2 regions of the Chromobacterium fluminis genome follow, and region 2 is predicted to be linked to the other one. Evidence: predicted binding sites of a transcription regulator. Region 2 holds the regulator's gene; the other holds the start of a gene.
The links. The regulator NrdR, encoded in region 2, represses ribonucleotide reductase genes. The targets are predictions, from matches to a motif close to AAANACNATATATNGTNTTT.
Positions count from the first base shown of each region.

Region 1 (10,289 bases), on a different contig from region 2:
TGCCGCGCGCCGGCATTGTGCACCGGCTGGACAAGGACACTAGCGGCCTGATGGTGGTGGCCAAGACGCTGCCGGCCCAGACCGAGCTGGTGCGCCAATTGCAGGCGCGCACCGTCAAGCGCATCTATCGCGCCATCGCCGACGGCAACGTGCCGTTTGACGGCACCATCGAAACCCAGATGGGCCGCGACCCGCACAACCGCCTGAAAATGGCGGTGCTGAAATTTGGCGGCAAACAGGCCATCACCCATGTGCGGGTGCTGGAGCGCTTCGCCAGCCACTCCTACATCGAGTGCAAGCTGGAAACCGGCCGCACCCACCAGATCCGCGTGCATATGCGCGAAGCCAACCACCCGCTGGCCGGCGACCCGATCTACGGCAACCTGCGCCACAAGATGGACGAAGACATCGCCGCCGTGGTCAAGGCGCTGGGCCGCCAGGCGCTGCACGCCTACTCGCTGACCCTGGTGCACCCGGCCAGCGGCGAGGAGCGCAACTGGAAAGCGCCGCTGCCGGAAGACCTGCGCCACCTGCTGAACGTGCTGCGCGGAGACGGCGACACCGCCGACGCCGCGCCGCTGCCGCAGTTGCTGGACGAGACGGAAGAGGAAGAGTGGGACGATGAGGACGACGAAGACGACGGCGATGTGGAGGTGATCTATGCCCGCTGAGCTGTCCGCCGAGCCAGCGCCGGACTGGCTGGAAGCCGACTGGCCGGCGCCGCCCAATGTGCGCACCCTGATCACCACCCGTAACGGCGGCGTCAGCGTCGCGCCCTATCACAGCCTGAACCTGGGCCAGCACGTGGGCGATGACCCGGCCGCCGTGGCCGCCAACCGCGCGCTGCTGCGCCAGGAACTGCCGGCGGAGCCCGCCTGGTTGAACCAGGTGCACGGCGTGACGGTGCTGAACGCGGCCGAGGTGGGCGCCCAGCCGCCGGACGCCGACGCCAGCTTCAGCCGCCAGCCCGGCGCGGTGTGCGCCATCATGACAGCGGACTGCCTGCCGCTCTTGCTGTGCAATAGCGAAGGCACCGTAGTGGCCGCCGCCCACGCCGGCTGGCGCGGGCTGTGCGAGGGCGTGATAGAAGCCGCCGTGGCCGCCTGCAACGAGCGTCCGGCGCGGCTGATGGCCTGGTTGGGCCCCGCCATCGGCCCGGACGCCTTTGAAGTGGGCGCGGAAGTACGCGTCGCCTTCATGGAACGCGACCCGGCCGCCGCGGCCGCCTTCAGCGATATCGGCGACGGCAAATACCTGGCCGACATCTACGCGCTGGCGCGCCAGCGCCTGAACGCCGCCGGCGTGGAACAGATCTACGGCGGCGAGGAATGCACGGTGATAGACCGCGCCCGCTTCTTCTCCTACCGCCGCGACGGCCAGACCGGACGCATGGCCAGCCTGATCTGGCTGGAGTAAGAACCTGTTTACGATCTGCTGCGCGTCGGCGATACGGCGTTGAAACCGAGCTCAAAATGCTCATGTACCACCTGTACATTCCGCTTTTTCGCTCGTTTTCGCCTTGTCTCGCCTTAGCTCGCGAGATCGTAAACACGTTCCAAGACGCCCGCCCCAAAGCCCCGCCGAGCGCGGGGCTTTTCATTGATTGCGCAGTCAGACAGGCCAAAAACCCAACACACCAATTACGCACCAATTGCCCCCAAAACCGCGCCGCCCGCGCCATGATGCAAATCCACAACATCTAGTGGCCTGCGCCGCCCACCCCGCTGCGGCTTGTTTCAACAAGCTTTCTTGGCTACAGAGTGAAATGTGTCAGCCGGCCAAAAAAAATCTCATGCCCCGCAAAGCCAGCAACCACGGGCTTTCGCCCCCCGCCCCCGCCAAAACAGCCATTAAATCTTCCGCTGTCAAGACTTGTACTGCCCCATACTCAACACTAGAATTTGGGTGTTCCGCGAGCTACAAACAATACATATTGTGTTTACCCACAGCTCGCGCACAGCTTTTCAACAGATTTGTCCACAGCCGGCCTGCCCTTCGGGAAACGCAGTAACGGAAGGACGCAACCACCCACCTTATCGAGGGCTACATGCAATTGACCACCTTTGAAGGGCAGACCGCCGCAGAACTCGGCCGCGCAGCCGCGCCCAAGGCCGATTTCAGCCAGTACAAAACCATCCGTCGCAACGGTGCGGTGGTGCCGTTCGAGCCCGTCAAGATCTCCATCGCCATGACCAAGGCCTTCCTGGCCGTCATGGGCCATCAAGGCGCCACCTCCGCCAGCCTGCGCGAAAAAGTCGCCCAGCTGAGCGAACAAGTGGCCAGCGCCCTGATGCGCCGCAAGCCGGAAGGCGGAGCCATCCACATTGAAGACATCCAGGACCAGGTGGAACTGTCTCTGATGCGCTTTGGCGAGCATGATGTAGCCCGCGCCTACGTGCTGTACCGCGAACAACGCTCCCAAGAACGCGCCGCCCGCGGCGAAGCCCTGACCCAGGTGCAAATCAACGTGGTGCGCAAGGACGGCCGCAAGCTGCCGCTGGACGTGGCCCGCCTACGCGCCACCATCGAATCCGCCAGCCAAAACCTGGCCGGCATCGATATCGACGCCATCCTCAGCGAAACCCTGAAGAACATCTACGACGGCGTCAGCGAAGACGAAGTCAACAAATCCGCCATCCTGGCCGCCCGCTCCATGATTGAGCTGGACCCGGCTTACGATTACGTGACCGCCCGCCTGCTGCTGAACAATATCCGCCTGGAAATCCTGGGCGAAGCCGTCAGCCAGGAAGAAATGGCCAAGCAGTACGCGCTGTACTTCCCCACCTTCATCAAGCACGGCATCGAAGCCGAACTGCTGGATGAAAAACTGGGCGAATACGACCTGAAAAAAATGGGCGCCGCGCTGGACGCCAACCGCGACCTGAAGTTTGGCTACCTGGGCCTGCAAACCCTGTTTGACCGCTACTTCCTGCACGTGGACGGCAACCGCATTGAAATGCCGCAAGCCTTCTACATGCGCGTGGCCATGGGCCTGGCGCTGAACGAAGTGAACCGCGAAGAGCGCGCCATCGAGTTCTACAACGTACTCTCCAGCTTCGACTTCATGTCGTCCACCCCCACCCTGTTCAACTCCGGCACCCGTCGCAGCCAGCTGTCCAGCTGCTACCTGACCACCATTGCCGACGACCTGGACGGCATCTACGAAGGCATCAAGGAAAACGCCCTGCTGTCCAAGTTTGCCGGCGGCCTGGGCAATGACTGGACCTCCGTGCGCGCCATGGGCTCCCACATCAAGGGCACCAATGGCAAATCCCAAGGCGTGGTGCCCTTCCTGAAAGTGGTCAACGACACCGCCGTGGCGGTGAACCAGGGCGGCAAGCGCAAAGGCGCCGTTTGCGCCTACCTGGAAACCTGGCACGCGGACATCGAAGAATTCCTGGAGCTGCGCAAGAACACCGGCGACGACCGCCGCCGCACCCACGACATGAACACCGCCAACTGGATTCCGGACCTGTTCATGAAGCGCGTGATGGAAGGTGCGGACTGGGCTCTGCTGTCCCCGTCCGAAGCCCCGGACCTGCACGACCTGTACGGCGCGGCCTTCGAGAAGCGCTACAAAGAATACGAAGCCATGGGCGAGCGCGGCGAGCTCAAGGTGTACAAGCGCATCCCGGCGCTGTCCCTGTGGCGCAAAATGCTGACCATGCTGTTTGAAACCGGCCACCCGTGGATGACCTTCAAGGACCCGTGCAACATCCGCAGCCCGCAGCAACACATGGGCGTGGTGCACAGCTCCAACCTTTGCACCGAGATCACCCTCAACACCAATGAGGACGAAATCGCGGTCTGCAACCTGGGTTCCGTCAACCTGTCCGCCCACCTGAAGGCGGACGGCAGCCTGGACGCCGAAAAACTGCAGCGCACCATCCGCATCGCCCTGCGCATGCTGGACAACGTCGTCGACATCAACTTCTACCCGGTGAAGAAGGCGCGCAACTCCAACCTGAAACACCGTCCGGTGGGCATGGGCATCATGGGCTTCCAGGACTGCCTGCACCAGAAGCGCGTGGCCTACGGCTCCGACGCCGCGGTGGAGTTTGCCGACGAATCCATGGAAATGGTGGCCTACTACGCTTACTGGGCCTCCACCGAACTGGCGGAAGAACGCGGCCGCTACCCGTCCTACAAGGGCAGCCTGTGGGACCGCGGCATCCTGCCGCACGACAGCATCAACCTGCTGGCGGCCGAACGCGGCGGCTTCCTGGAAGTGGACCGCAGCGAACGCATGGACTGGAACGCTCTGCGTGAACGCGTGAAAACCCACGGCATGCGCAACAGCAACTGCCTGGCCATCGCGCCCACCGCCACCATCGCCAACATCATTGGCGTGTCGGCGAGCATTGAGCCGACCTACCAGAACCTGTTCGTCAAATCCAACCTGTCCGGCGAATTCACCGTCACCAACGAATACCTGGTGCGCGATCTGAAAGCCGCCGGCCTGTGGGACGAAGTGATGGTGGCCGACCTCAAATACTTTGACGGCAGCCTGGGCCAGATCGACCGCGTGCCGGCCGAACTGAAAGCCCTCTACGCCACCGCCTTTGAACTGGACCCGCGCTGGCTGGTGGAAGCGGCCTCCCGCCGCCAGAAATGGATCGACCAGGCTCAGTCCCTGAACCTGTACATGGCGGGCGCCTCCGGCAAGAAACTGGACGAGCTGTACAAGCACGCCTGGTTGCGCGGCCTGAAAACCACCTACTACCTGCGCACCCTGGCCGCCACCAGCGCCGAGAAATCCACCGGTCGCGGCGGCGAACTGAACGCGGTGTCCAACAGCCACAGCCAACCGGCCGCGGCTCCGGAAGCCGTGGTGGACAACACCCCGGCCACCGACGCCAAGTTCTGCAGCATCGACAACCCGGATTGCGAGAGCTGCCAGTAAGGCGGAAGCAGCCATCCTGGCTTGAACGGCCGGCCCCTCGGGGCTGGTCTAGCCTGGCCCCCGCCAGGCTCCATGCCACAGCCCGTTGCACACAGCCGGCTGTGACATGGCCCCGCAATCCGGCCGCCCCTCCCATTGGCCAGCCGCCTGCCCGTTCAGACGGCTGGCCAATGGGGAACGTAGCAATAAACCGCGCCAGACCGTAACGGCAGCGGACACAGCACACACGCAAAACCAGGGGAAACCGGATGAATATAGAAGAATTTTTCAACAGCTACGCCGTGGGCTACAGCCAGCTGGATGTGCCCCAAGTGAGCGCGCACTTCACCGTGCCCTTCACCGCCATCCACCAGGGAGACCTGAGCAGCTGGGACGATATGGCATCGCTGCGCGACACCACCACCGCCTTGCTGGCGTGGTACCGCAGCCAGGGCTTCATCAGCGCCAGCCACCAGCTGGACAGCGTGCTGAATTTTGGCGACGACGCCGCCAGCGCCCGCGTGCGCTGGATTGTGCAACGCCAGGACCAGCCGGCCTGGGAATACTGCACCGGCTACCACCTGAAACGGGTGGACGGCCAGTGGAAGATTTACGGCCTGGTCCAGTATCAGGACGCGCCGCAGCAGTAAGTAGTGCCCAGCCTCAAGCCGCTTGCCCCCAGGCGGCTTCGGGATGGAAACGCCGCCGGCCCGCCATGCGGGCAGACGGAAACAGCTCAAGACCAAGCAAGCAAGCGCGGCGGGTTTTGGGCGGGTTCCAGGAAGACGAGGCCCACGGCCCCGCCGCCACCAGCCAGGCTTCAGCAGGAGGTCAGATGCAAGCGTTTGAAAATATCCGGATCAACGGGTTTTGCGAACAAAGAACCCACAACCCCGACAAGCAGTTTGTGCTGTTCAATATGTACCTGACGCTGAACCAGGCCCCGCCCTGCGAATGGAAGGACCTGTTCAACGAAGCCCGCCGCCTGCCGCGCCAAAAGGTGTGGCGCAAAGCCTGGGTGGAAGCGGACGCGCTGGTGGTGTACTGCCAGCCGGAAGAACTGCAGCAGCAAATAGAGCTGCTCAAGCAAGACATAGAACAAGCCAACCGGCAATACCGCCAGCTGCTGAAGCTGCGGCAGCCGCGCGGCAGCCAGGTGGAGCAGGAGGAAAGCAGCGAACGCCAGCTGATCCACCGCCTCAGCCAACAGCTGCGCTTCTGAAAGGACGCCGCTCATGAGCGCCACCGCATTCTGTATCGCCCGCCATGGAGAACATGGCAAAGACGCAGGCTACCGCAAACTGGGCAGCCTGCACGTGGACCTGGACCCGGTGCCGGCACTTGTCGCCGCGCCGCGCCAGATACAAATACTGCGCAAAAGCAGCCTGCCGCTCAGCCCCAGCCTGGCTGGCGACAAGCAGCCGCTGCCGCCCCAAATCACCGCGCCGGACGCGGAATAAATCCAAACAGGAGCCCTTAATGCTGAACTTTGACGACACCATCGAAACCAAACCGGCCGCCCCCTCCGCGGGCGCCAACGCCGCCGGCCGCGTCAACGTGGTGGACAAAAAAGTGATCAACGGCACCACCGACGTCAACCAGCTCGTGCCCTTCAAACACAAATGGGCATGGGAAAAATACCTGGCCCAATGCGCCAACCACTGGATGCCGCAAGAAGTGAACATGCAGCGTGACATCGAACAGTGGAAAACCGGCCAGCTGACCGAAGACGAAATGCGCATCGTCAAGCGCAACCTCGGCTTCTTCGTGACCGCGGACTCCCTGGCCGCCAACAACATCGTGCTGGGCACCTACCGCCAGATCACCAGCCCGGAATGCCGCCAGTTCCTGCTGCGCCAGGCCTTTGACGAAGCCATCCACACCCACGCCTACCAATACATCGTGGAAAGCCTGGGCCTGGACGAAGGCGAAGTCTTCAACGCCTACAACGAAATCAAATCCATCCGCGACAAAGATGAATTCCTGATCCCCTTCATCGACGTACTGTGCGACCCGGCCTTCAAGACCGGCACGCTGGAAAACGACCAGAAGCTGCTCAAATCCCTGATCGTGTTTGCCTGCATCATGGAAGGCCTGTTCTTCTACGTGGGCTTTGTGCAAATCCTGGCGCTGGGCCGCCAGAACAAGATGACCGGCGCCGCGGAACAGTACCAATACATCCTGCGCGACGAGTCCATGCACTGCAACTTTGGCATCGACCTGATCAACACCATCAAGCTGGAACAGCCGGAAATCTGGACCGAAAGCTTCAAGGCCGAGATCACCGAACTGTTCAAGCACGCGGTGGAACTGGAATACGCTTACGCCGAAGACACCATGCCGCGCGGCGTGCTGGGCCTGAACGCCAGCATGTTCAAGGAATACCTGCGCTTCATCGCCAACCGCCGCATGCAGCAGATTGGCCTGGACCAGCTCTACCCCGGCGTGAACAACCCCTTCCCGTGGATGAGCGAGATGATTGACTTGAAGAAGGAGAAGAACTTCTTTGAGACGCGGGTTACGGAATATCAGACTGGCGGGGCTTTGAGCTGGGATTGATTTGTGTCAGAAATCGGAAAGATTGAAATTTTGTAGTCAAAGTTTGCAATTTCCGACAGCCAAAGCATGAAACTGTGCTTGGCATATAGAAAAGGCCCTGTCATTACAGGGCCTTTTCCGTGGAGGGACCGACGGTATCACAAAGTTGCTCGGTCATAGCAGTGCTAAGATGACAACTGTCTGACACTCTGATTCTTAAGGCTGAAATAGCACATCATGAAGTGCAAGCCGTGAGACAAGAGTACTACCCCGGTTCATCATGACTTTTACAAACAACTAATCTTGGCAGCTTACTTAAATGTCGACTCCAGAAGCTCAGGCATATCACGTTGATTTCGCACTACACACACTAGGCTGGAAGGCCTTTCAAGACTTGTGTGCGCAGATCATGGAGGAGGAGTTAAAGACCACAGTCTCGGTGTATCGAGAAGCCCAAGATGGCGGTCAAGATGCAGTGTTTCTAGCGAAGAGCCCTGATGAACTAACTGTGGTGGGTTCGGTGCAATGCAAGTTTTCAAGCAAGCCTGAACAGCGCCTGCGGCCATCTGATATCACCAGTGAACTTGACAATGTAGAACAGCTAGTTCGTAAGAACATGGCAACCATCTATTACTTTATTACAAGCATGGGGGTGGATGCCGATGTTGCTCGAGATATCCGTGAAAAACTATCAGCACAGGGAGTAACCGAGCCCCATGTTGTTGGCAAGGAGTGGTTACTCGGCAAAATCAAAGGGAGCCCCCGCTTGCGAGCGCTGGTGCCTCGAGTCTATGGTCTTGGAGACCTATCAACAATTCTTGATGAACGATGTGCCGTGCAAACTCTTGCTTTGCTCGGGGATCACCGCAAGGCGCTCAACGTGTATGTACCAACGGCGCCACATCGAGCGGCTGTTGACATCCTGGCGAAACACAAGCTGGTGCTCCTTCTTGGCGCCCCAGCAACAGGAAAGTCTACCCTAGCCGCAATCCTTGCCATGATGGCTGTCGACCAGAACGAAGTGCAGGTATTTAAGTGTGATGGACCAATAGAACTTAAACAGCACTGGAATCCTAATGATAACAAGCGCCTATTCTGGGTTGATGACGCATTCGGTGCCAATCAACTGCGGCCTGAATATGTAAACGCATGGATTGAGTTCATGCCGAAGCTCAAGACGGCACTTGACCATGGTTGCCACTTAATCCTCACATCACGTACGCACATTTGGATGGATGCTAAGCCTCGACTTGGTTCCAGAAATCACCCGCTTTTAGAGTCAGAATCCGCAGTTGTCAGCGTTGGCAATCTAACGCAATCTGAGCGTGAGCAAATTCTCTACAACCATTTAAAGGCAGGAACCCAACCATCTAGATGGAAGACGAGGATAAAAGAACACCTGCATGATCTTTCTAAACAATTCGGCCTGCTCCCAGAGCTTGCGCGACGACTTGGAGATAAGGATTACACTGGGCACATCCGAAGACTTCCTGATGACCTGATGCGTTTCATCGCCCATCCTCAGGAATTCTTGGTTCAGACATTCCTGGAGCTTTCGATAGAGCAACAAGCAGCGCTGACATTGGTGTTTCTCACGAGGTCTCGATTACAAGTTAACGTGCTTCCGGAAAGCGAGATTAGCTTGGTAACAATAAGCTATGGTGTGACCAAGGCCCAGATAGTTCAGGCCCTGCAACAGTTGGCTGGTACATTTATCATCCGGCGAAGCGATGGTGATAAAGAATATTGGGCTTTCTGGCACCCGACATTTGCCGATGCTATCAGCGAAATTCTGAGCAAGCGTCCGGACTTGATTGAGGTCTATGTTCGAGGAGCTGGGTTGGACACGCTTCTTACAGAAGTGCTCTGCGAAGGTGCTACTCCTGTTCGCGATGCTGTAGTTGTCCCACTCAGCCGCAGTGAAATACTAATTGATCGATTGATTGAAGCTCCCGACGAAGAGAGTGCAAACACTCAACTGTTTGAGTTTCTGAATCATCGACTCCCCAAGGAATTAATTCGCAAGGTTTTGGAGCGGGCCCCCGATATTCTCAGTAGGAAAGCCCTGCATTTTAGATGGACCCGCTTCCGCCGCAGACAAGATATCAGGCTTCGGGCAACAGCCCATGAGATGGGGTTACTAGGTGAGGAAATGCGCTCGGAGACGGTGACAATGCTGCAGGACGGCGCTCTTTACACGCCTGACGCATCATTCATCATTGATGACAGTATTCTCGCGATGTTCCGACCTTTGGAGCTAATGTCCCTGACGGCAGGCCTGCTGGCCAAGCTAGATACAGAGATTTCACAAAAAATCCTAGATTGTCGAGAAAACGCAGACCCAGACAGCGACATCGATAGTCAGTTCGAGGAAGTCTCGGATTTCCTCGAAAACCTCCGATATCTAGTTGAGGCTGATAAAGTCTTCGAAGAAAAATATAACGAACTTATTGCCGAATTGGAACAAGCCAAGAATGATGTAGAAGCCGAAAAATCCCAAGAGGAAGAGGAGGACAGTTTGTATAGCCATGTTCCCCAAGCTATGCAGCTTCAGGAACATGGCGGCCGCTCAGTTTTCAGTGACATTGATGAGTAATCAAATGACTTGGTTTACATGTAAAAGTTCAGTCTTGATCTGACAGTCGGGAACCAGAAAAAAAATGGGAGACTGTCAGTTCGGGTCTGAACTTCTACAGATAAGAGAAGTTATGCTTGCACTGACAAGGTTAAGAATTTTCGTGGCCTGATGAAATCAAGCAAAGCCCTACATTTGAAATCCCCTCCCGAGTAACGAAACTCACCATCATCGCTAATCTTCAGCGCATATTTTTTATTGTTCAGATATCTCTCAAAGCAAAACACACCATCA
Region 1 covers NZ_JAAOMA010000010.1:42,760-53,048, reverse strand. Annotated here, with positions in the region: gene rluD (23S rRNA pseudouridine(1911/1915/1917) synthase RluD) at 1-671, shown strand, start outside; gene pgeF (peptidoglycan editing factor PgeF) at 661-1,416, shown strand; gene HA052_RS09125 (ribonucleoside-diphosphate reductase subunit alpha) at 2,048-4,903, shown strand; gene HA052_RS09120 (DUF6841 family protein) at 5,152-5,532, shown strand; gene HA052_RS09115 (hypothetical protein) at 5,718-6,104, shown strand; gene HA052_RS09110 (hypothetical protein) at 6,118-6,342, shown strand; gene HA052_RS09105 (ribonucleotide-diphosphate reductase subunit beta) at 6,362-7,441, shown strand; gene HA052_RS09100 (nSTAND3 domain-containing NTPase) at 7,740-10,016, shown strand; gene HA052_RS09095 (hypothetical protein) at 10,127-10,289, opposite strand, start outside.
Region 1: the regulator NrdR is predicted to act here: its motif matches at 1,922-1,941, upstream of HA052_RS09125 (ribonucleoside-diphosphate reductase subunit alpha).

Region 2 (10,289 bases):
TGACCAGACGATTGCCAAATTCGACCCCGAACTCGCCGCCGCCATTGCGGCCGAGTGTCAACGCCAGGAAGATCACATCGAGTTGATCGCCTCGGAAAACTACACCAGCCCCGCGGTGATGGAAGCCCAGGGCTCCCAACTGACCAATAAGTACGCCGAAGGCTACCCGGGCAAGCGCTTCTACGGCGGTTGCGAACATGTGGACGTGGTGGAACAGCTCGCCATCGACCGCGTCAAGCAGCTGTTCGGCGCGGAATACGCCAACGTACAGCCGCACTCCGGCAGCCAGGCCAACCAGGCGGTGTACTTCTCCATCCTGAAGCCAGGCGACACCGTGATGGGCATGAACCTGGGCCATGGCGGCCACCTGACCCACGGCTCCCCGGCCAACCTGTCCGGCAAGATGTTCAACATCGTTGCTTACGGCCTGAACGACAAGGAAGAAATCGACTACGACGACATGGAACGCGTAGCGATGGAAACCAAGCCCAAGCTGATCATCGGCGGCGCTTCCGCTTACGCGCTGCGCTTCGACTTCGAGCGCATGGGTCAGATCGCCAAGAAGTGCGGCGCTTACTTCATGGTGGACATGGCGCATTACGCCGGTCTGATCGCCGCCGGCGTTTACCCGAACCCGGTGCCGTTCGCCGACTTCGTGACCTCGACCACCCACAAGACCCTGCGCGGTCCGCGCGGCGGCATCATCCTGGCCAAGGCCGAGTTCGAGAAGAGCATCAACAGCAATGTGTTCCCGACCCTGCAAGGCGGCCCGCTGGAGCACGTGATCGCCGCCAAGGCCGTGGCCTTCAAGGAAGCGCTGCTGCCCGAGTTCAAGGTGTATCAGGAACAAGTGCTGAAGAACGCCGCCATCATGGCCAAGACCCTGGGCGAGCGCGGCGTGCGCATCGTGTCCGGCCGCACCGAGAGCCATGTGTTCCTGGTGGACCTGCGCGCCAAGGGCCTGACCGGCAAGGCCGCCGACGCGCTGCTGGGCCGCGCTCACATCACCGTGAACAAGAACGCGATTCCGAATGATCCGGAAACCCCGTTCGTGACCTCAGGCATCCGCATCGGCTCCCCGGCCATCACCACCCGTGGCTTCAAGGAAGCCGAAGCCATCCAGGTGGCCAACTTGGTGGCGGACGTGCTGGACAACCCGAACGACGACGCGCTGATCGCCCGCGTAGCGGAGCAAGCCACCGCGCTGTGTCACCGTTTCCCGGTGTACGCCAAATAAGCCAAGCTGGTCTTGGTCGCTGAAAGACGCCCTCAGGGGCGTCTTTTTCATGGGCGGGCGATAGCGGCATTAACTTGACTGCGCATTGCTGATAACATCCCTACATTGGAACCCTTAGGATTAAGTCATGAAATGCGCGTTCTGCGGCAATGCCGATACTCAGGTAATCGACTCCCGCGTCAGTGAGGACGGCAGCAGCATCCGGCGGCGGCGGCGCTGCCCGGTGTGCGAGAAGCGTTTCACGACTTTTGAAACCGCCGACGTGCGCATGCCGCAGGTGGTGAAAACCGCCGGCCATCGTTCGGAATTCGACATCGAGAAAGTGCGCACCAGCTTCCTGCGCGCGCTGCACAAGCGCCCGGTGCCCACCGCGCTGGTGGACGAAGCGATAGACCGCATCTGTCACAAGCTGCTGCAACTGGGCGAGCGCGAAGTGTCCAGCCGCGAGATCGGCGAAATGGTGATGAACGAACTGGCGCGTCTGGACAAGGTGGCCTATGTGCGTTTCGCCTCGGTCTACCGCAGCTTTCAGGACGTGTCCGAGTTTTCCGACGCGATCAAGGAAATCCAGAAGTCTTCGCATTGACCGCCCGGCGGGAGGCTGGAGTAGACTGCTCCATTCTTCCGTCATCGCGGGTGCCTGCATGCCTGAACCCCTGCCTACCCATGTTTCGCTGAGCGCGCCGGAGCTGTCCGACGCGCCGGCGCTGTTCGCCTTGATCAACGCCAACCGCGATGCGCTGCGGCCGTGGATGCCGTGGGAGCCGCTGACCCGCTCCGAGTCCGACTCCCGCGCCTTCCTGCAGTCCGCCGCCGCCAGCCGCCAGGCCGGCACCGCCTATACTTGGCTGGTGTTGCGAGATGGCGCGCTGGCCGGCGTTTGCGATCTGCACGCCATCGACGCCTTGAACCGCCATGCCTTCGTCGGCTATTGGCTGGACCGCCGCCAGGTGGGGCAGGGCGTGATGCAGGCGGCGCTGACGCAACTGCTGACCGAAGCTTTCGGCCCGCTGGGCCTGCACCGGGTGGCGATAGACGCGGCGGCGGACAATCACCGCAGCTGCGCGGTGGCGGAGCGGCTGGGCTTCCGCTACGAAGGCGTGCTGCGTGAATACCTGCTGCTGCAAGGCCGCTACTGCGACGCCAGGCAGTACAGCTTGTTGGCTCATGAATGGAAGCAATGAAACATGAACGACTCCGCCGATGACCATCGTTACATGCAGCAAGCGCTGCGGCTGGCCGCCGCGGCTACCCGCCGCGCCGCGCCCAATCCGGGTGTGGGCTGCGTGTTGGTGCGCGACGGCGCGGTGATCGGAGAGGGAGCCACCCTGCAAGTGGGTGGCGATCACGCGGAAATCCAGGCGATCAAGGACTGCCTGTCGCGCGGCCTGTCCCCGCGCGGCGCCACCGCCTACGTCACGCTGGAACCATGCAGCCACCACGGTCGCACCCCGCCTTGCGCGCGGCGTTTGATCGACGAGGGCGTGGCCCGGGTGGCGGCGGCGATGGTAGACCCCTACCACGAAGTGTCCGGCCGCGGGTTGGCCATATTGCGGGCCGCCGGCGTAGACGCCGACGCCGGGCTGATGGAGGCGGAGGCGCGGCAAGTGCATCGCGGCTTCCTGTCCAGAGTTGAGCGCGGCCGCCCGTGGGTCATGCTCAAGGCCGCCGCCACCCTGGACGGCAAGACCGCCTTGCTCAACGGCCGCAGCCAGTGGATCACCGGCCCGGAGGCGCGACGCGATGTGCACCGTTTGCGCGCCGAACATTGCGCGGTGCTCACCGGCAGCGGCACCGTGCTGGCCGACAATCCGCAACTGACGGTGCGAGAAGTCCCCTGCGAGCGCCAGCCGCTGCGCGTGGTGCTGGACAGCGATCTGCGAACCGAGCCGACGCAGCGCATCTACCAGGACGGAAGCACTTTGCTGGCCACCTGCGACCATGAGGAAGAGCGCCTGGGGCCTTATCGCGCCGGCGCGGAGATACTGACCTTGCCGCGGCAGGCCGACGGCCATGCCAATCTGCCGGCCTTGCTGGCGTCCCTGGCTCAGCGCGGCGTCAATATGCTGATGGTGGAAGCGGGCGCCGGCCTCAACGGCGCGCTGCTGCGCGCCGGGCTGGTGGACGAGATCGTGCTTTATCTGGCGCCGTCGCTGGCCGGCGACGCCGCGCGCGGCCTGTTCGCCTGGCCGCCGTTGGAAGACCTGGCCGACAAGCAGAAGCTGAACATCCGCGACGCGCGGATGGTGGGGGCGGATTTGCGTTTGAGCCTGACGCCGACCTGAAAAGCTGTTTCCAGTCCGCCGCGTTTGGAAGAACGCCGACGTCGCCGCGAATCCCGTCTGGAGTCTGCAACATTTCTGTCCGAAAATAAGAACAGTCCGCCGGCTGTGCCGAAGAGCGCGAGCGGCGAGGGGAAGGGTAAGACCGAAACGGCTTACGGGAGGGCTGGGGAAAGGGCATGAGCGATTTGAAGGCGGCGCTGGAGGCTTATATGCGATTGCTGGCGCGTCAGGGCGCGCCGGCCCAGGTGATCGACGAGAGGCGTCGCATTTTGGAGCAGATGTTGCCCTGGCTGGATGGCGTCGAGCGCAGCGCGGAAGGCTTTCGCGTCCCTTGCGAGCGTTTGTTGCAGGCCTGTGCGCCGGATGAACAGGTGCTGGCGCTGACCTGTACCCGCGAGTTCTATTACTTCTGGCTGGGCGATACCAAGAAAGTGGTGGAAATCACCGCGCGCAGCGGCTTTTCGGTGCGTAATGTGCGGGTGTGGCTGGAGACGGACTGGGAAGGCTTGCTGATGCGGATGGAGAGCGACGGCTTTTCCCGCTTTCCGCCGTCGCTGGGTCTTTACTTGGGCAAGCTGTTCGAGGACGGCATGTCCGAGCCGGACATCCATCTGCGCGAGCGCCTGCTCAAATCCCTGCTCTATCTATTGGACGGCCAGCCCATTCAGGGCGACAGCTTCCGCATGATGGTGGACGCGGTGCTGCTGCATCTGCGCGAGGCGGAGCTGAAAAACACCTTTCTGCTGCTGGTGCGCGAGTACTTCTATTACTGGCATCAATTCCCGCAAGCCCAGGCGCGCAACGCCGGCCAGCCGGCGGCTTGAGGCGGACTGACCGGTTTGCTATTCCATTCCAGATGCTTCCACCGCCGTAGCCTCAAGCCGGCTGCGCGGCTTCCAGCCTGGCCCGGCCCGGCAAGCCCGCGCGCCAGGCCGGCGGCGCTTCGGCGCTGGCCCAGTATTCCTCGATCTGGCTGATCAGCCCGTGTTCCAGCGTGAACAGGGAATTGGCGAAGTAGCGCGCCGTGCCGTGGTCTACCTGAGCCACCACGTGCCAGCGGCCGTCGGCTAGCAGATTGTCCTGCAGCAGGCGTATGCTCCAGCCCTCCGGATAAACGCGGTTGACGTGGACGATGGCGTCCGCGCCGCGAAAGCACTCGCCGCTGCAGTGCCACAGCATCACGGCGTCGTCGCGCAGTAGGCGGCGCGCGCGTTCCCAGTCGCGGTCCTGGTAGGCGAGAAAGAGTTGGGCGGCGATGGATGGCATGATTTTACCTCATGCTAGTCATGGGGTTTTGATAATGTACAAAATCAAAATCCTTGTCAATACGCGGCTTTGGCGGGTTTTGGGGCGGAAGTTGTCAGATCAAATAGTCTGATGGCATCATGCTTTTACGACTAGATGAGGAGACAAGATGACACACACATCCGCCTACCAGGCTTTAACCCACACTTTCGCCCGCCTGCACCGCTTTAGCCACCTCGGCGCCATCGCCGGCTGGGACCAGGCGGCGATGATGCCGAGCAAGGGCAACGACGCCCGTGCCGCCGCGCTGGCGGAGCTGGGGGTGCTGACTCACGGCATCATCACCGCGCCGCAGCTGAAGGAGCAGCTGGACGCGGCGGAACAGGAAAACCTGGACGAGCTGCAACGCGCCAATCTGCGTGAGATGCGCCGCGAATGGGCGCAGGCCAATCTGCTGCCGGCGGAGCTGGTGGAGGCCAAGACCCTGGCCGGCGCGCGCTGCGAGCACGCCTGGCGCAGCCAGCGCCCGGCCAATGACTGGAAGGGCTTTCTGGAAAACCTGCGCGAGGTGGTCAAACTGTCGCGCGAGGAGGGTCGCTTGCTGGCCGAGGCCAGCGGCGGCAGCCGTTACGACGCGTTGATGGACAAGTACGAGCCGGGGATGAAGAGCGCGGAGATCGAGCGCATTTTCACCGAGGTGAAGTCCTGGCTGCCGGGCCTGATCGACCGCGCGCGCGCCAAGCAGGCGTCGGAAACGGTGATCGAGCCGGTGGGGCCGTTCGCGGTGGCGCAGCAGCGCGCGCTGGGCGTGGAGGCGATGAAGCTGCTGCGCTTCGACTTCGACGGCGGCCGGCTGGATGTCAGCAGCCATCCCTTCTGCGGCGGGGTGCCGGAGGATGTGCGCATCACCACCCGCTACCGCGACGATGATTTCGTCCAGAGCCTGATGGGCATCGTCCACGAAACCGGCCACGCGCGTTACGAGCAGAACCTGCCCAAGGACTGGTTGGAGCAGCCGCTGGGCCGCGCGCGTTCCATGGGTATCCATGAAAGCCAGAGCCTGTCCTTTGAGATGCAACTGGGCCGCAGTCCGGCTTTCCTGCAATTGATCGCGCCGTTGATCCGCAGCCATTTCGGCGAGCAGCCGGCGTTTGCGCTGGATAATCTGCAGCGCTTGTACAGCCGGGTGCAACCGGGTTACATCCGCGTGGACGCGGACGAATTGTGCTATCCGGCGCATGTGATCCTGCGTTTCGAGATCGAGCGCGCGCTGATGGACGGCGAGATCGAGGCCGAGGACATTCCGGCGCTGTGGGACGAGAAGATGATGGCCTACCTGGGCGTGGACACCCGCGGCAATTACACCAATGGCTGCATGCAGGACATCCACTGGACCGACGGAGGCTTTGGCTATTTCCCCAGCTACACGCTGGGCGCGATGTACGCGGCGCAGTATTTCGCCAGCCTGCGCCGCGCTGAGCCGGAGCTGGACGCTAAGGTGGCGGCCGGCAATCTGGAGCCCATCTTCAATTGGCTGAACGCCAATATCTGGAGCCAGGGCAGCCGTTGGAGCACGGACGAGCTGGTGCGTCGCGCCACGGGCGAGACGCTGAACCCGGCGCACTTCAAGGCGCACCTGGAGAGGCGTTATTTAGGTGTTTGATTTGGTAGGAAGCCATGAAAAGCGCGGCTTGGCCGCGCTTTTTTTAGACCCGCTAACAAAACCCCTGATCCTGCGTTGCGCCTCCTTGTCGTACTACTCGTACTGCCTGCGTCGGCGCGCCTTGGCTCAGGTTCTCTGCGAGGTTTTGTGAGCGGTTCTTATTGGGGTTGGCTGAAAAAGGCGTGGATCGCCGCCGCTAGCGTTTCCGGCTGTTCCCATTGCAGCATGTGGCCGGCGTCGGCGATCACGGTTTCCTGGAGTTGGGCGAAGCAGGCGCGCCGCTGCGCCATGCTGGCTGCCACGCTCTTGGCCAGCGGGTGATCGTCGGTGTCGCCGCCCAGCGCCCACAGCACCGGCGCGCTGATGCGCTGCCAGCAAGCCATCGCTTCTTCCAGCCGGTAGAGGACCGGGTTGACCATTTTGTGGCGCGGATCGGCTCGGTAGTAGAGGCCGTCTTCCCGCTGCCGGGTCAGTTCGCGCGCCAGCCATTGAGCTCGCTCCGGCATCAGTTTTGGGTTGCGCTCCAGCAGCTTGGCGGCGACGGCGTCCAGCGATTGCAAGTCGCCGAACTCGGGCGCGGCGCGGGTTTCGCGCAGCCAGCGCGCGTAGCGGCCCGGCGCTTCCGCCGGCTTGGTGGCGGCCAGGCCGAAGCCTTCGGCCAGCACCAGCTTTTCTATGCGCTCGGGGCGAATGCCGGCGTAGATGCCGGCGACCATGGCGCCCATGCTGTGGCCCAACAACTTGACCGGCTGTTGCGGCGACAGCGCGTCCAGCAGCGCGTCGAGGTCGGCCAGGTAGTCGGGAAAGTAGTAGCTGCCGTCGTTCCAGTCGCTGTCGCCGAAGCCGCGCCAGTCCGGCGCCGCCACTTGCCAGCCGTCCGGCAGCGCGTCCACCAGGAATTGGAAGGTGGCGGAGCTGTCCATCCATCCGTGCAGCAGCACCAGCAGCGGCGCGTCGCTAGGGCCCCAGCGGCGCAGGTGATAGCGGTGGCGGTTGAGGGTCAGGGTTTCGGACTGGCTGAGGCGTTGAATCGGCATGGCGGCGCGGGCGGTGGGACGAAAGCCCCAGTCTAACCAGAAACACGGCGAACCGGGAGGTCCGCCGTGTGCGTGGGAAGGGCGCTTAGAGTCACTAACAAAACCGCGCAGCGTACCTGAGCCAAGGCGCGCCGACGCAGGCAGTACAAATAGTACGACAAGGAGGCGCAACGCAGGATCAGGGGTTTTGTTAGCGAGTCTTATTGATGGATGTCGGCCTTATGAGTCTCCTTCAAGCCCAGCAGGCAGACCACGAAGCTGACGCTGTAGACGATGACCGGGTACCACAGGCCGTAGAGGATGTCGCCGGTGTAAACCACCAGCGAGAACGCCACGGTGGGGAACAGGCCGCCTATCCAGCCGTTGCCGATATGGTAGGGCAGCGACATCGAGGTGTAGCGGATGCGGGTGGGGAACAGTTCTACCATGGTAGCGGCCAGCGGGCCGTAGACCATGGCGGCGATCAGGCTGAGCAGCACCAGCACCGCCACCACCATCGGGTAGTTGATCTTGTCCGGATCGGCCTTGTCCGGGTAGCCGGCCTGTTTCAGCGCGGCCAGCAGCGCGGTCTTGTCGAAGCCGGTCAGCGTCTGCTCGCCCACCTTGATCCGGGTTTCGCCGCCGGCGGACGCCGCCTCGCGTTGGTAGGGCACGCCGTTCTTGGCCAGCAGGGCCTTGGCCTGGTCGCAGCTAGTGTTGAGCTTGGCCTTGCCCACCGGGTCGAACTGGAAGCGGCAGCTGGCTGGGTCCGCCACCACCACCACCGGCGACTGGCGCGCGGCGTTGGCGATGTCCGGGCTGGCGTAGGCGGTCAGCCATTTGAAGGCGGGAAAGGTCAGCAAGGCCGCCAGCAGCAGGCCGGTCAACATCACCGGTTTGCGGCCGATGCGGTCGGACAGGTAGCCGAAGTACAGGAATAGCGGCGCGGCGATTACCAGGGAGGCCACCAGCAGCTGGGTGGCGATTTGCGAGTCGACCTTGAGAATCTGGGTGAGGAAGAACAGCGAATAGAACTGCGCGCAGTAGAAGGTGACCGCCTGGCCGCCGTTGATGCCGAACAGGGCGGTGAGCACGATGCGCAGGTTCTTCCAGTTGGTGAAGGATTCGGTCAGCGGCGCCTTGGAGTGTTTGCCTTCGGCCTTCATTTTGAGGAAGGCCGGCGACTCATGCATCGACAACCGGATCCAGGTGGAGATGGCCAGCAGCGCCAGCGACAGCAGGAAGGGCAAGCGCCAGCCCCAGTCGTCAAAGGCCGGGCCGGTGAGCTTGCGGCAGGCCAGGATCACCAGCAGGGACAGCAGCAGGCCGGCGGTGGCGGTGACCTGGATCCAGCTGGTGTAGGCGCCGCGTTTGTGGTCCGGCGCGTGTTCGGCCACGTAGATGGCCGCGCCGCCGTATTCGCCGCCTATCGCCAGGCCCTGCAACATGCGCAGCACCACCAGCAAGATGGGCGCGGCGATGCCTATGCTGGCGTAGCCGGGCAGCAGGCCCACCAGAAAGGTGGAGACGCCCATGATCAGAATGGTGGCGAGAAAGGTGTATTTGCGGCCTATCATGTCGCCCAGCCGGCCGAACAGCAGCGCGCCGAACGGCCGTACCAGGAAGCCGGCGGCGAAGGTCATCAGCGCGAAGATGAAGGCGGTGGTTTCATTGACGCCGGCGAAGAACTGTTTGCTGATCACCGCGGCCAGCGCGCCGTACAGGAAAAAGTCGTACCACTCGAAAACGGTGCCCAGCGACGAGGCGAAGATCACTTTGCGCTCGGAGCTGCTGATCGTGTGTCCCGCCGTGGCGGCGGGCGTCAGGGTGCTGCTCATGGTGCTGTCTCCTCTTGGTGTGGCTTTGCGACAAGTTGTGGGTCGGGAAGTGGGCTTCCTCTGTTTGGGTGGGTACGATGTTGCGCGGGGCCGCTCAGTCCGGCGCGGCGCGGTCTTGCAAAATCATGCGGGCGGCTTTTTCCGCGATCATCAGCGTGGGCGAGTTGGTGTTGCCCGAGGTGATGGCGGGCATGATGGAGGCGTCCGCCACTCTCAATCCGGATAGTCCGTGAACGCGCAGTCTGGCATCGACCACCGCATCGGTATCCTGTCCCATTTTGCAGGTGCCTACCGGATGGAAAATGGTGGTGCCGATGCGGCCGGCGGCGGCGGCAAGCTCCTCGTCGCTCTGGGCGGCGAGGCCGGGCAGGTATTCTTCCGGGCTGTAGCGCGCCAGCGCCGGCGCGGCGACGATGCGCCGGGTCAGCCGCAGCGCGGCCACCGCGACGGCGCGGTCCCGCGGATGGCTGAGGTAGTTGGGCTGGATCAGCGGGGAGGCGTCCAGCCCCGCGCCGCCGATGGCGACCCGGCCGCGGCTGAGGGGGCGCAGGTCGCACACCGAGGCGGTGAAGGCGGGGAAGGGGTGCAGCGGTTCGCCGAAGCGTTCCAGCGACAGCGGTTGCACGTGGTATTCCAGATTGGCGCGCGGCTGCTCCACATCGGATTTGGCGAAGGCGCCCAACTGGCTGGGGGCCATCGCCAGCGGGCCGCTGCGCCGCCACAGGTATTCCCAGCCCATGGCCAGCTTGCCGGTCCAGCTATTGGCCAGCTGGTTCAGCGTGCGGGCGCCGCTGACCTTGAACACCATGCGCAGTTGCAGATGGTCTTGCAGATTGGCGCCGACGCCGGGCAGCGAATGGCGCACGGCGACGCCGTGTTCTTGCAGCAGCGCGGCGGGACCGATGCCGCTGCGCTGCAACAAAAGCGGGGAGCCGACCGCGCCGGCGGCCAGGATGATTTCGCCGCGGCAGCGTGCTTGCCAGCGCTGCCGCTGTTGCAGGAATG
Region 2 covers NZ_JAAOMA010000012.1:116,702-126,990, reverse strand. Annotated here, with positions in the region: gene glyA (serine hydroxymethyltransferase) at 1-1,237, shown strand, start outside; gene nrdR (transcriptional regulator NrdR) at 1,365-1,823, shown strand; gene HA052_RS10680 (GNAT family N-acetyltransferase) at 1,882-2,421, shown strand; gene ribD (bifunctional diaminohydroxyphosphoribosylaminopyrimidine deaminase/5-amino-6-(5-phosphoribosylamino)uracil reductase RibD) at 2,425-3,522, shown strand; gene HA052_RS10670 (hypothetical protein) at 3,699-4,346, shown strand; gene HA052_RS10665 (nuclear transport factor 2 family protein) at 4,399-4,788, opposite strand; gene HA052_RS10660 (carboxypeptidase M32) at 4,937-6,430, shown strand; gene HA052_RS10655 (alpha/beta fold hydrolase) at 6,589-7,467, opposite strand; gene HA052_RS10650 (MFS transporter) at 7,668-9,284, opposite strand; gene HA052_RS10645 (GMC family oxidoreductase) at 9,379-10,289, opposite strand, start outside.